3 regions of the Neoundibacterium parvum genome follow, and region 2 is predicted to be linked to each of the others. Evidence: predicted binding sites of a transcription regulator. Region 2 holds the regulator's gene; each other region holds the start of a gene.

Region 1 (5,093 bases), 2.2 Mb from region 2:
TTGGTTTTCTTTTGAAAAATTTCCGACCATTTATTGTAAAGCGGCGCTGCCGCCGAAGAGCCTGCGCCAGTGACCTCGGCAGCTGTGGCTGAGGAGGCTAGTGATAAATAAAAAAATATCTGTATAAATAATAAGGAAATGAGTCGCAGCATGTTGATAGTGGAGTTGAGTCGTTAATAAAGGCTTTTGATTGATTGCAACTGACAAAAAATCGCTCTAGCGTCCAAGTACAGTCTTCGGCGCTACGCCGGGCAGGAGCGAATTTGTGTAAGTTTAATTGATATTGCCATATCGCAATTATCAATGAAATTTATGACTAAGTGATGAAACCTCGCATTGTAATGCCGTCGTCACATTTCAGACTTAGATTCCATCCATCTTCTTCTTATTAGTTTATGCATTTATAGGACTTACGCAAAACCGCCCCAGCGGCTTTGTATCCGCCTTGCCGTACTCAAGTACTGTCTTCGGCGGCACGCCTAGCTGGGACAATTTTTGCGTAAGCTCAAATTTATTAAAAAAAATAGTATTGTGCAAATTAAGTAAATTGTTTATATTATTAATAGTGTTTAACATTAGGAGCTTCAAATGAATACCAAATCAGAGATTGCTGTAACTGAAAATACCAAGCTAGCCGCCGCGCCGGACGCTAATGCGCCACTAGTCGTCGCCAAAAAAACACCCCAGTCGGCAACGGGCACGGTTAACAGCGCTGCTGCAAAAGTCATTGTTAAGAAGCCGCTAGTGAGCAAAGCGCCGCCTGCGAAAGTAGCTGCGCCAGTAAAAGCTGCAAGCCCTGCCAAAAAAGCGATCGTGGTCAAAGCCGTGAGCAAGCCTGCGCCAAAGGCGGTTGTAAAAACACCGGCAAAAGCAGCAGTGAACGCACCAGCGAAAGCGGTAGCGACAACGCCAGTTAAAGCCATCGTTAAAGTAGCGGCAAAAGCGCCTGCCAAAGCACCTATCAAAGCGGTGCTTGCGGCTAAGCCTGCCACGCCGGCTAAAGCAGTAACTCCAGTGAAGACAGTCAAACCTGCGGTGGCAAAACCAACACCAAGCACCTTAGCGAAAGAAAAAGCTAAGAAAGAAAAACTGGTACGCGATAGTTTTACTATGCCAGAGCCGGAATATGCGGTGCTCGGGCAAGTGAAAAAAGCGTGTCTGTCCGCGGGTGTAGAAGTGAAAAAAAGCCAGTTGCTGCGCGTAGGACTATTGTTGCTCAGTCATACAGACGTCAAGAGCCTGGCAAAGTTGATCGCCAATCTGGCGCCTTTAAAAGCTGGGCGTCCTAAGAAAGAAAAATAAACGGTTCTGCTGTTTTTCGGGGCTAAAAATCTAGAATAGTAAGCTGACAGCCGCACGATTTATTCGTGCGGCTGTTGTATTTTTATCTGTCATAAAACCGACATCAAACTGTCATCGCCTTGAAGTAATCCTACTTTATTCTTCGTCCGTCAACTGACTAAAAGGATAATAAATGAGATTACTCACGCTACCTGCAGACGCTAATCCTAGTTTTTCTAAACTAGCTTTAAGCTTGGCCAGCACCTCCAAAGAGATCAAGGAAGTGCAGCGCTTGCGTTACAAGGTATTTATCGAAGCCATGGGCTTATCCGCCTTAACCAATCCCGATGGTTTAGATAAAGATGAGTTTGATGAGCACTGCGATCATTTGATCGTACGCGACACCAAGACCCTGAAAGTGGTCGGTACTTACCGCATCCTGGGGCCAAATGCTGCGCGCCATATCGGACGCTATTATTCCGAAACCGAATTCGATTTATCCCGACTGGCAAATATCCGCGGCAGCATCGCCGAAGCGGGGCGCGCCTGTATCCATCCCGATTACCGTAGCGGCACCGTGATCATGATGTTGTGGGCCGGTCTGGCGGCGTATATGCAGCGCGAGCGCTGCACCTATCTGATCGGTTGCGCCAGCATCAGTCTGACCGATGGCGGGCATAATGCGGCGGCGATTTGCCGTAGCTTTAAAGAGTCAGACTACGCGCCGCTTGATTATCGCGTGACGCCGCATCTGCCTTTCCCAATCGAAAATATGGATGAGGGCCATGTGGCAAGAATCCCGCCTCTGTTAAAAGGTTATCTGCGCGCTGGTGCCTGGGTCTGCGGCGATCCGGCCTGGGATCCGGATTTTCATTGCGCCGATTTGTTTGTGATGCTGCCTTTAGCGAATCTGGATAATCGCTACGCCAAACACTACGGCACCGGGGAGTAAATAGCATGAAACCTGCAGACCAGTTTCTGAATAAAAAAATGAATCGCAAGCTGTTTAATCCCAGCAAAAAAGAAGTGAGTCGTTTTCGTACTATTTGGATATCTGATCTGCATCTGGGCACGACTGGTTGTCAGGCCACCCGGCTGCTGGAATTTTTACAGGCCACCGAGTCGGAAACACTGTACCTGGTGGGCGACATCATTGATGGCTGGCAGCTGAAGCGGCGCTGGTATTGGGATCAAGCGCATAACAACGTGGTGCAGTTGGTATTGAAGAAGGCCAAGAAGGGCACCAATGTCATCTTTGTGCCAGGTAACCATGATGAGGCGGTGCGTCAGTTCATCGACCTCGATTTTGGCGGTATCAAGGTCAGGGACGAATTGATACACGTCACTGCTCAGGGCAAGCGCATGCTGGTCTTGCATGGCGATCGCTTCGATGGCGTGATCGCCTGCGCCAAGTGGCTGGCCTATGTTGGCGATAGTTTGTACACCATGATCTTGAAATTTAATCAGGTATTGAATACTTGGCGCGCGCGCCTAGGTTTGCCGTATTGGTCGCTCTCGCAATATCTGAAACTCAAAGTCAAAAACGCCGTCAGCTATATCAGCTCGTTTGAAAATGCACTGGCCGATGAGGCCCGTAAGCGCGGCCTTGATGGTGTCATTTGCGGCCATATCCACAAGGCAGAGATTCGCGATATCGACGGCATCACCTATTGCAATGATGGCGATTGGGTAGAAAGTTTATCGGCGCTAGTCGAGGATGCCAACGGTGCCTTGCGCCTGGTGAGTTGGCATGAGATCGTGCTTGGCGAGCAAGCCATAGAAGAAATGCCGGAACTGGTGATGGCCTCGAATTTGCATGCCTAAGCAGATCAGATAAATTTCTGCACAAAAATCTGTGCCTGAATACTGATAAATAGCTGGTGGCGAAATACTGAGTTGTGTCGGTAAACTTTACAGTTGTTGTTGGTTTTTCTTGTTTATGTTTTTTAAGTAATTGTTTTTATTCAGTTTATTTTGTTTTTGTTTATGTGGCTTGATATTTGCTTTAGATTAAATTAACTGCGGTTATAAACCGCTTAATCGATAGCAAAAACACCTTTATTTCGGAGCGCAAACATGAAACGCCACCTGTCAGCAATCGCCATTACTTTGGTTTTAGGAGCTTGGAGCCAGTTTAGTCAGGCCGCCGTGATCAATTTTGAAGACATTGCAACTTCCGCCGGCAACACTGTTTTTGATACCTCGCCGGATGCATCAGGTGGATTTTTATTCACTTCGCCGAGTAATCACATCCACCGTGTCAATCAGTCTGGGAGCTTCGGTGACTCCGGCTCAACTAATCTGATGATTCATGATAACGGCGGGGCAAATGCTGGTAATGGTCTGACGATGACTAAAATTGGCGGCGGCACCTTCGGTATGAGCAGTGCCTGGCTCTCAGAGGGGTTTAGTAATTTTGGTGCAAAGCAAGTACACATAGTTGGTAGTCTCTTCGGTGGCGGCAGTGTTGTATTGGACTTTACTCTGGATGGTATTTTTGACGGAGCTGGCGGACTGAATGATTTTCAGACTGTGAATTTTGATGGATCTTGGAATAATCTGACCAGCGTCGCCTTTAATGGCATAGGTGGAACTGCCAATGAACACGCTTGGAGTATAGACAATATTAATGTAGGTGAAGCGGCAACGACAGTTCCAGAACCATCGACACTGGCCTTGATGGCTCTTGCTATGGCGGGGCTTGGCTTTATGCGCAGACGCAAACAAGCTTAATCTCAATGCGCTTTTGACTAGACCTCGCGACTGCGAGGTTTTTTTATTTGATTGTGAAATCGCTTGCGCAATGTTGATGCGCCTGCTGGCATGATTTGGCCTGCAAAGGCGCATGGATGCTGGGTTTAACTTGTCAAAGCTAGCTTTTTAACGTAGCCCAGAAATAAGATTATTTCACCACCAGTTCAGGTGTCATGATGGCTTTTAGGTAAATATGTAGGCCTTCAGTTTCTTTTTGTTTTTGGCTGATCCACCAGACATTGCCTTTGCGCACTGCGCATTCATCCTGAAATGGGGCGATCAGCCGTGCGGCGACCTGACCGAGATAAGGTTGGTGGCCTACGATCAGGACTTGCTCGCGGCTGTTAGGCCAGTTGGCAGCAGCTAGCACTTGCTCCACGCTGGCATCCGGCGCTAGCTCATGCACTACCTTGAATTTCCTATCCAGGGCAGCCATGGTTTCTCTGGTTCTTAAGGTCGGACTGACCAAAATCCTACAACTCTCGGTCAGATTGCTGTCTAGCCAACGTGCCATCTTGATGGCTTGCTTGATGCCTTTGGGTGTGAGCCTGCGGGCCTCGTCGGGCAAGTCAGCGTCGCCCGGTTCCGCTTCTGCATGTCGCCATAAAATTAGATCCATAGTGCGCTCTCTGATCGTGGCGGGCTGGTCGACATGGTGCACTTAGTCTTCGCTTACCGAGCCTAGGGCTTGCATCAGCGTGGCTTGGGCGCAAAAGACGACTTGCTTGGCGCGTGCTTTCTTGCGTTCATACTGACCTTCATCATCGAGCACCCAGGCATTCACATTATCCTTCAGGTAGGGCTCCAGTCCTTCCGACATCACACGCTTTTTAAGCGCCTTATCCAGAATTGGAAAGGCCACTTCGATACGCCGGAACAGATTGCGGCTCATCCAGTCCGCGCTGGCCAGATAGGTGTCGTGTTCAAGATCATTACGGAAATAATAAATCCGCGAATGCTCGAGGAAACGTCCGATGATGGAGCGTACTTTGATGTTTTCAGACAGGCCAGGCACGCCAGGGCGCAGCGTGCAGGCGCCGCGTATGATCAAGTCTATT
Region 2 (5,093 bases):
AAAGGCATGGCGATGACGGCCGTGGTCGATCCCGAACAACGCATCATAGGCGTTTTTACCGATGGTGACTTACGCCGCTTAATGGAAAAAACTCAGGATTTTTCACAAGTACGCATCGTCGACGTGATGCGTAAAAATCCCCGCAGCATACGGCCAGAGCAACTCGCGGTAGAAGCGGTTGAAGTCATGGAAACCCATCGTATCAACCAATTATTAGTGGCCGATGACAGCGGTAAGCTGGTCGGTGCTCTGCACATTCACGATCTGACTCGCGCTAAGGTGATTTAATGACACTCGCTGCCCTGAAAAAAGCTGCCCAGGTAAAATTGATGATTTTTGACGTCGACGGTATCTTGACCGATGGCTGCCTGCATTTTGGCCCTGAGGGTGAAATGATGAAGAGCTTCAATGTGCTCGATGGCCAAGGCATCAAACTATTGCAACAGTCTGGCGTGATCACCGCCATCATCAGCGCGCGCCAATCAGCCATCGTGACCAAACGCGCTGCCGACCTGGGAATTACCCATGTCATGCAAGGCATACACGAAAAAAAAGCGGCGTTCCTGGAGCTAATCTCCATTTTGGGTATCAAAGCCGAGCACTGCGGCTACATCGGTGATGATGTGATCGACTTACCAGTTTTATCCCGGGTTGGCTTTTCTGCCAGCGTACCGAATGCACATGCCGAAGTAAAGTCACGGGTGCATTACCTCACTCAGGCGCAAGGCGGCAATGGTGCGGCACGGGAAGTTTGCGATTTTATTTTGCAGGCTCAAGGCCGTTACGATAGTGTCTTAGCTAATTTTCTGGCATGAAATATCATCTTACTGCCGATCGATTTCGCATTTGGCTAGGCGTCGTCTTGCTAGCCTTAGTTACCCTGGGTAGTTTTTGGATACTCAAAACTTTGCGTCAAAATGGTGACGAGGCGAATGCGCGCCGCAGCGTGCGTAGTGAGCCTGACTACTATGTTGAAAGATTTAATTTCATACGTTTGCCAAATAATGGGCAGGCCAATGTCAGCATAGTCGGCGACAAGCTCACTCATTATCCACGCAGCGATGATCTGGAAATCCAACAAGCGCGCATCACCAGTTTTTCCGCGGATAAATCACCGATGTATATCCGTGCCTTGCGCGCAGTAATCGAGCAAAAATCGACACTAACATCGCCCATACGCGAGCATGATCAAATTCATTTACTCGGCGATGTACAGGTCGATAGACCGGCCACCAGCACCTCGAGCTTCATGCAATTGAACACCGACTATCTATTGGTTTTACCAGATGAAAACACCATGAAAACCGACACCGCGGTGACGATGACGACAAGCACATCGGAAGTGCACGCGGTTGGCATGACAGCCGACAACAATACCCAGCAAGTGGAGTTACTTAGCAAAGTAAGAGCGCGTTTCAGTCGCGCCGGCACGTCCCCAAAACCCCAGTCTTAAAGTAAATCAGGAAAAATTTTCTATGTATGCCATCCGCAATTCAGGCCTGAGTTATCTCGGCCAATTAACGATATCGCTGTGTTTTCTGGCGCCTGTAGCTTGTGCTCATGCCGAGAAAGCCGACAGTCAAAAAGAAACCAATATTGAAGCTGAACTTTCCAATTCTGATGGCAAGAAAAACGTCACTACCCTTACCGGCGACGTGGTATTGACGCGCGGCACGCTGATAGTCAAATCGGATCGCGCCGTGATTACCCAAACTGCCGACGAGCACATGAATGTGGTGCTCACCAGTAAACCGGGAAAGCAAAATTTCTTCCGGCAAAAACGCGATGGTGGCGATGATTTATGGGTAGAGGGCGTGGCCGATCGCATCGAATACGACGATAAAACTGAATTAGTCAGGTTTATCTCGAAGGCACGTGTCAAGTATCTAGAAGGCAAAAAAGTCACGCAAGAGCAAGAAGGAGAGTTTCTTTCTTACGATAGCCTCAATGACGTGTTTGTTGCGACAAACAGCATAAACGGCACTCATGTGCCAGGTGCTGGTCGCGTGAAATTGACGCTGCAACCCAAGCTGGCAAAACCAGTCAATCTTGTTACTCCGATCAAATAATATGACTAGTACACTCGTCATTCAGGGTTTGCAAAAACGCTATGGGGCGCGCCAGGTGGTGCGCGATGTTTCTTTAGAAGTGAAAAGTGGCGAAGTAGTCGGCTTACTCGGCCCCAATGGCGCGGGTAAGACCACCTCCTTCTATATGATCGTCGGCTTAGTCCCCTCAGATGCGGGGAAAATCGATATCGACGGCGTTGATATCTCGCGCCTACCGATACACCAGCGCGCCAAACTTGGCCTATCTTACTTGCCACAGGAGGCGTCGGTATTTCGCAAGTTGTCGGTGGAAGACAATATCCGTGCGGTACTCGAATTACAAACCGATGAACACGGAAAATCTTTAAGTAAAGCCGCCATCGAACAGCGTCTCGATGCCTTGCTCAATGACTTGCAAATCGAAGGCTTGCGAGAAAATCCAGCGCTCTCTTTGTCTGGCGGTGAACGCAGACGGGTAGAAATTGCCCGTGCACTGGCAACCAATCCGCGCTTCGTTCTGCTCGATGAACCGTTTGCCGGGGTCGATCCGATTGCGGTCATAGAGATACAACGCATCGTGGCTTTCCTGAAAAAACGCGGCATAGGCGTCTTGATCACCGATCACAATGTGCGTGAAACCTTAGGCATTTGCGACCACGCCTGCATCATTAATCAGGGTGCGGTATTAGCCAGTGGTAGTCCGCAAGAAATCATCAGCAATGAATCGGTCAGGCGCGTCTATTTGGGAGAGCATTTCCGCATGTAGCGGAAATCATTATCGGCATGAAGCAAAGCCTACAGCTACGCACCTCGCAACATCTGGCGCTCACGCCACAATTGCAGCAATCGATACGGCTACTGCAATTGTCTACGCTAGAACTGCATCAAGAGCTAGAAAACTTGCTGATAGAAAATCCCATGCTGGAGCGGGTTGATAATCCTCTCGATAGCGCGGTACGCTTGTTGGCGGACGGCGCTATTGGCAGTACAGAATCACGCTCAGAAACGGAGTTCGGGGTCAGCCCCGTTGATGATCAGAATAATGCAAGTAGCGATTCGGGCGAAGTCTCTGAAGTCAGTAATCCTAGCGACAGTACCAGTCCTAGCGAAACCGACTGGAGTTTTGATGACGCTCCGCAAGGCAGTAAATCCTCAGAAGAAGATGAGGGAAGACCGCAATTAGAAGCGGCGCATATTTCCCTAAAAGAACATTTGCTAGAGCAGATGCGCCTGAATCTGCGTGAACCACGCGATCTGGCCTTGGTGGAATTGGTGATCGATGCTCTCGATGACAGCGGCTATCTGATCGAGAGTCTGGAAGATATTCATTCCAGCATTCCGCTAGAACTCTTGGTCGAACCTGAAGAACTCAATTTTGCCTTGTTTATGGTGCAAAGTTTTGACCCGCCAGGAGTGGGCGCTCGCAACTGCGCTGAGTGCCTGGCGCTGCAGATCAAACGTCTGCCCAAAATCCCTTTCGTCACCCGCCGCCTCGCACTTGCCATAGTAGAAACGCAAATAGGCTTATTTGCGCAACGCGATTTTGCTCGCTTAAAGAAAATTTTTAATTGCGACGATGAAGATTTGCGTGAAGCGCAGGTGGTGATACGTTTGTGCAAACCCAAACCTGGCGCCGAGTTTGCCGCCAGCAGTTCTGATTATGTGGTGCCAGATGTGATCGTCAGCAAATCGGCTGACGGCTGGCAAGTGGTATTGAACCAAGACATCATGCCTAAGCTGCGCGTGAATAGCATGTATGCCAATATCATGAAGCAAAATCGTGGCGATGGCAGCCTTACCCCGCAGTTACAGGAAGCACGTTGGCTGATCAAAAATATGCGACAACGTTTCGAGACTATCTTGCGTGTTTCGCAAGCGATAGTTGAAAGACAACGTAACTTTTTCACACATGGAGCGGTCGCGATGCGCCCTCTTGTTTTGCGCGAAATTGCTGATACACTGGGTTTACATGAGAGTACAATTTCTCGTGTGACCACTCAGAAATACATGCTGACCCCACATGGTATGTTTGAGCTGAAGTATTTTTTCGGTAGCCACGTCGCCACTGAAACCGGGGGAGAAGCATCATCAACGGCGATACGAGCACTCATCAAACAATTGATAGGAGCAGAAAACCAGAAAAGCCCACTCTCTGATAGCAAGATTGCAGACATGCTGGGTGAACAAGGGATGGTCATTGCGCGCCGCACAGTCGCCAAGTACCGCGAAGCCCTTAAAATTCCACCAGTCAGCTTGCGAAAATCTTTGTAAATATTGTTCTTGAAATTTTGCCTTAAATTGCTATATATGATTTAGCTCAAACAGGTTTTTCAGATTGGGCCCATAGTAATAGCGATAGTGTCATCAAGTAACATCACCATAGGAGCGTTTTATGAATCTCACCATCAGTGGTCATCACCTTGAAGTAACTCCTGCAATTCGTGAACATGTACAAAATAAGCTAGAACGTATCAGGCGACACTTCGATCAAGTCATTGATATCGCCGTCACCCTGACGGTCGACAAGCTCCGAGAAAAGGACAAACGTCATAAGGCAGATATTAATCTGCACATCAGCGGTAAAGATATCCACGTAGAAAGTCTGGCGCATGATCTGTATGCAGCCATCGACACTCTGGTAGACAAACTAGATAGACAGGTCATTAAACACAAAGACAAAATTCAGGAACATCCGCATCAAGCGATCAAACATATTCCTGATCCAGCCTCAGTGTAAGACTAGCAACCCGCAAAGGGAATCCAAAACTAGGACGCTCATCAGCGTCCTTTTTTGTTTCCGTCTAGAATCCACCTCCACGACAAGACTGGTTTGTACGCTTCCTTGGCAAGCTGCGCAGCATCGCCCTTTTCCAATCGCCCCCAGATTCATTGTCTATCCAGCTAAAAAATGGATAAAATGACAGTCTCAATTAAGTTAAAAATCACTGCGAAAGCATACGGCAAGTCGAGTTTTTTGTGTTTCAAAAGTAGGCATGCCTGTCGCACACTGTTTATGCGGGTTTCCAGCCTATCTAGCCGGTAAGC
Region 3 (5,093 bases), 2.3 Mb from region 2:
ATTGAGCACGATGGCGCCGACTGCGATGGCGCGCCATAGGGTGGCGGGGTCGCTGTTGACCAGCGGGGTGGCGTTGGGGGCGGGCAGTGGACGGGCGGCACCGCGTTCCAGTGCGAGTAAAAATTCTTCGGCGGTTTCGAAGCGCTCTTGCGGCTCGCGCGCAACTGCTTTGAGCAAGACGTTTTCTAGCCAGATCGGCAGATCGGGGCGGTAGCGGCTAGGCACCACAGCATCGCCAAATTTTGGTCTTTGAAACGGTTCTATCTCACCGTAAGGATAGTGCCGCGTCAGCAGGTAATACAGGGTGACGCCGGTGGCGTAGATGTCGCTCTGAGCGGTGGCCTTGGCACCCTGAAATTGTTCGGGGGCGAGAAAGGACGGGGTGCCGGCCATGTTAAAACTGGCCGATAAATTCTGGTCTTGTGCATCCAGACCAGATTGCGCAACGCCTAGATCGAGAATGCGGATCTCGCCATCTTCGCCCAGATGCACATTGTCTGGTTTAATGTCTCTATGCACAATACTACGTCTATGCAAGGCACCGATGGCACGCACTAATTTGCTGCCGTAGGTGATGACATCGGGCACGGTAAAATGCTGGCCTGCGAGCAGCCGGTTCTGCAGCGAATCACCGGCATGCCAGGTCGACAGGTAGTACAGAAAATTTCTTTGTTCAGGCGTGATCACTTGCGGGAAGAAGCGTGCCACTACCCGCTTGGCAAGCCAGGCTTCATGCGCAAAAGCAGAGCGCTCATGGGCGTCGTTGGCACGATCAGGATGCAGGGTTTTTAACACCAGCTTGCGGTGCTGCACGCTGTCGTTGACCAGGTAGAGCAGGGTGGTCATCGAGGTGTGCAAAATTTCTTCGACCAGGTAGCCGTCTATCATCTGCCCGGGTTTCAGCTTGGGTGGCGCTGGCAGGCTGCGTAGTTCGGATAAGGCATCGCGCAAATCGCCTTCGGGCAGGCTCGTCACTTGCAGCACGATGGCACTGCAATTGTCTTGCGAGCCCGCCGCTAACGCTGCCTGGCACAGAGTTTGACTGGCTAGTTCGGGTGTTAGGCTGTGCTGACTGACTTGTTTTAAGGTATCGCAAATATCGTATTCGCTGAGGGCCGCCCAGACCCCATCGCTGGCGAGTAAAAACACATCGTTCTGACGTACTTCACCCATGCCATGATCGACCGCCAGACGGGTGTCCATGCCGATTGCGCGGGTCAGTACGTGCTGCATTTCCGGTCTATCCCAGACATGGTCTTGCGTCAGTTTTTGTAGCTTGCCAAAGCCATCATCGCGTAGCAAATAGCAGCGGGTATCGCCCACATGCGCGGTGTAATACATACGACCGCGCAGCACCAGTGCCGTCAGGGTACTGGCCATGCCAGCCAATTCGCGCCTTACCGTGCCTTGCTGCTGCACCCAGCTATTGATGGCGACCAGCACTTTCTCTAGTGAGGTGGTGATTTCCCAGGTGTCGGGAGTGGCGTAATAATCGGTCAGCAAACCACGCACCGCATATTCAGAAGCCTCGCGCCCACCCTCGTTACCTGAGACGCCATCGGCAATTGCGGCGATCAAGCCCTTACTAGAAAGCTCGGGCTCGTTCGGCGTGACCATGCCGACGAAGTCTTCATTGCGTGGACGAACTCCCGCCAGCGAGTGGTGGCCAGTGCTAACGATCAGGGGCATAGGTGGATCATCTCATTCGGTGAAAACGTTTTTCCGTCCAGGCGATGGTTTGGTTTTAGATTTAAATCTTAGCAGTGGTCATGGCAGCCGAGCCCCAGGTAGTGCGCCAGCGTTTTTTGACCAATGATAAACCCAATAAGGCGATCACAGCCAGACTGGCGAAGATGGTCAGACCGATCTGGTAGCTGCCGGTGAGCTGGCGTGAATAACCGAGGCTGGAAGCTAAATAGAATCCACCGATACCGCCCGCCATACCCACTAATCCTGTCATCACGCCCATCTCTTTGCGGAAACGTTGCGGCACCAATTGAAACACTGCACCGTTGCCGGTACCCAGTGCCAGCATCGCACCGACAAACACAATCACCGCGCCTATCGCTGATTGTAAGCCGGTAGAAGCGACGAACAAGAAGGCCGCCGCAATCACATACATGATAGAAAGCGTTTTGATGCCACCGATGCGGTCGGCGATACGCCCGCCCATAGGTCTGACCATAGAGCCGGCGAACACGCAGGCGGCGGTGAAGTAACCAGCAGTGATAGGCGATAATCCATATTGAGTATTGAAATAAATCGTCAGGGATGACGCCAATCCCGAGAAGCCACCAAAGGTCACGCTGTAAAAGAACATAAACCACCAGGCGTCCTTGTCTTTTAATACCGCCAGATATTCACCCAATGATTTGCTCGGTACTTCGCCCGGCGCATCCTTGGCAAACACCATGTACACCGCCAGAGCGACCAGCAAGGGGATGATGGCCAGGCCAAATACGTTCTGCCAGCCGAACATAATTGCTAAAGTAGGCGCAAACAGGGCCGCGAAGGCAGTACCAGAATTACCGGCACCGGCGATACCCAGGGCGGTGCCCTGGTGCTCAGGCGGATACCAGCGTGAGGCTAGTGGCAATGCCACTGCAAAAGCAGCACCAGCCACGCCCAAGATGATGCCCAGAAACAGCAATTGCTCATAGCTGTGCAAATTACCCAACCAGGCCCAGCTCAGACCCGCGATCACCACCACCTGGCCGATTAAGCCGGCTTTTTTTGGTTTTAAGTGATCCACCAGCATACCCATCACGATGCGCAGCAAGGCTCCGGCCAGCAAGGGCGTGGCCACCATCAAGCCTTTTTGCGCCGCGCTTAAACCAAGGTCTTTCGCGATCTGTATACCTAGGGGGCCGAGTAAGACCCAGACCATAAAGCTGAGGTCAAAGTAAAAGAAGGAGGCGAGTAAAGTCGGGGTGTGCCCGGCTTTCCAGAATGAGGTTTTTTGCATATTTGCTCCAGCTTATAGGCTAAAAGTTGAGGTCGATTGACGCGGTAATGGCGATGCTAATCTGTGCTATTGCAATTGCCGTGCCACCTGTTTGGGCGCATTTTGCGAACAGCGAAGCGACAAATAGATGCAGATAAGTATTAATGCCGCCCTGAAATTGTGCGATGCACCAAGTGGACAGCGTTAATGCCACTTTTGAGTGCGAAGCGAGCCAGAGCGTAGGATCTTGGTGCCAGCGGCCTGGGCACTTGCACCAAATTAACTTTGGAAAGTGTCTGACTTGTCTATGCTAAATGCTTGATTCTTTTTATTTTTTTCGACTTTTGTATTGTTGTCTGCATAGCCTAAGTCTGGAAAACTAGCGAGCTGGCATTGCTTTTGCTTATACAAGGCTAAGACAAGCAAAGGAGTTGGCCATGAAGAAGTTGAAGCTAGTGATGGTAGGGAACGGTATGGCAGGCGCGCGTACCTTAGAAGAGTTGTTGAAGATCGCCCCCGATCTGTACGATATTACGGTTTTTGGTGCAGAGCCACACGCCAATTACAATCGCATTCTTTTGTCCCCAGTGCTCTCCGGTGAGCAAGCTTTCAAAGACATCATGCTCAATGATGAAGCCTGGTATGCAGAAAACAATATCACCCTGCATCTGGGCAAAAAGATCGTCAAGATCGATAGAGTGAAGCGCATCGTCATTGCCGAAGATGGCACCGAGGCTGAGTACGATCGCTTGCTGATGGCCACCGGCTCTTCGCCGTTTATCTTGCCAGTGCCAGGCAAAGATGCGCGAGGCGTGATTGCCTATCGCGATATTTACGATACCAATACCATGATCGCGGCAGCCGAGAAGCATACTCATGCGGTGGTTATCGGTGGTGGTTTGCTCGGTCTGGAAGCGGCTAACGGCTTGATGATGCGCGGCATGCAAGTGTCGGTGGTGCATTTGCCGGGCTGGCTGATGGAGCGTCAACTCGATCCAGTCGCCGCCAAGATGCTGCAAAAATCTCTGGAAGATCGCGGCCTGAACTTCCTACTGGAAAAAAATACCGAAGCCATCCTGAGTGACGATCAAGGTCAGGTCAAAGGCATACGTTTCACCGATGGTTTAGAAATCCCGGCGCAACTGATTGTGATGGCGGTCGGGATACGCCCGAATACCACACTGGCAGAATCGGCCGGTCTGCATTGCAACCGCGGCATCGTGGTGAATGACACCATGCAAACTTTCGACCCGCGTATCTATTCGGTCGGTGAGTGCGTGAATCATCGCGGCACCGCTTACGGTCTGGTTGCGCCTTTGTATGAAATGGCGAAAGTCTGCGCCAATCATCTGGCCAATTTCGGCATCGCGCGCTACCAGGGTTCGGTCACGTCGACCAAACTCAAGGTCACCGGTATCGATTTGTTTTCGGCTGGCGAATTCATGGGTGGCGCTGACACCGAAGCCATCATCTTGTCTGACCCTATCGGTGGCGTGTATAAAAAGCTGGTGATTAAGGACGATAAATTAGTCGGTGCCTGCCTGTATGGCGATACCTCGGACGGTAGCTGGTATTTCAAATTGCTGCGCGAAGGCAAGAGCATCGCCGAGTTCCGTGACACTCTGATGTTTGGTGAATCGAGTACCGGTGATACTGGCCATGAAGGCTATAGCAAAGCTGCAGCCATGCCCGATACCGCCGAAGTCTGCGGTTGCAACGGGGTTTGTAAAGGCACTATCGTCAATACGATTAAAGAAAAAGGTCTGCTCACTTTAGACGAGGTGCGCAAGCATACCAAGGCTTCTGCTTCTTGCGGTTCTTGCACAGGTTTAGTCGAACAAATCTTGATGTTTACGGTCGGTAGCGATTATAGCGATGTGGCGAAAGTTAAAGCCATGTGTAGTTGTACCGATCACACCCATCAAGAAGTGCGTGATGCAATCAAGGCACAAAAATATCTGACTGTCGCCAGCACCCAGCAAGGCATGAACTGGCGTACCCCTGACGGCTGTTCTAGCTGCCGCCCCGCGATCAATTACTACCTGATCTCAACCTGGCCACGCGAAGCCAAGGACGATCCGCAATCACGCTTCATCAATGAGCGTTCGCACGCGAATATCCAGAAAGACGGCACTTACTCGGTGATACC

What was found. Region 2 encodes sigma-54, which starts transcription at its own class of promoters, with help from an activator protein. Its sites were predicted from a motif close to TGGCANGNAANCTGCTTT; they were not measured.
Region 1: EJN92_RS14905 (PEP-CTERM sorting domain-containing protein) is a predicted target of sigma-54. The motif match lies at 3,271-3,288, and genes of this name have one in related genera.
Region 3: nirB (nitrite reductase large subunit NirB) is a predicted target of sigma-54. The motif match lies at 3,333-3,350, and genes of this name have one in related genera.

What each region holds. Positions count from the first base shown of each region.
Region 1 covers NZ_CP034464.1:3,406,967-3,412,059, forward strand. The annotation lists gene pstS (phosphate ABC transporter substrate-binding protein PstS) at 1-152, opposite strand, end outside; gene EJN92_RS14890 (hypothetical protein) at 589-1,302, shown strand; gene EJN92_RS14895 (GNAT family N-acetyltransferase) at 1,475-2,233, shown strand; gene EJN92_RS14900 (UDP-2,3-diacylglucosamine diphosphatase) at 2,272-3,105, shown strand; gene EJN92_RS14905 (PEP-CTERM sorting domain-containing protein) at 3,358-4,014, shown strand; gene sixA (phosphohistidine phosphatase SixA) at 4,184-4,654, opposite strand; gene ppk1 (polyphosphate kinase 1) at 4,697-5,093, opposite strand, start outside.
Region 2 covers NZ_CP034464.1:1,213,225-1,218,317, forward strand. The annotation lists gene EJN92_RS05115 (KpsF/GutQ family sugar-phosphate isomerase) at 1-288, shown strand, start outside; gene EJN92_RS05120 (KdsC family phosphatase) at 288-815, shown strand; gene lptC (LPS export ABC transporter periplasmic protein LptC) at 812-1,453, shown strand; gene lptA (lipopolysaccharide transport periplasmic protein LptA) at 1,476-2,069, shown strand; gene lptB (LPS export ABC transporter ATP-binding protein) at 2,071-2,814, shown strand; gene EJN92_RS05140 (RNA polymerase factor sigma-54) at 2,832-4,319, shown strand; gene hpf (ribosome hibernation-promoting factor, HPF/YfiA family) at 4,441-4,785, shown strand.
Region 3 covers NZ_CP034464.1:3,861,181-3,866,273, forward strand. The annotation lists gene EJN92_RS16895 (bifunctional protein-serine/threonine kinase/phosphatase) at 1-1,689, opposite strand, end outside; gene EJN92_RS16900 (nitrate/nitrite transporter) at 1,751-2,965, opposite strand; gene nirB (nitrite reductase large subunit NirB) at 3,382-5,093, shown strand, end outside.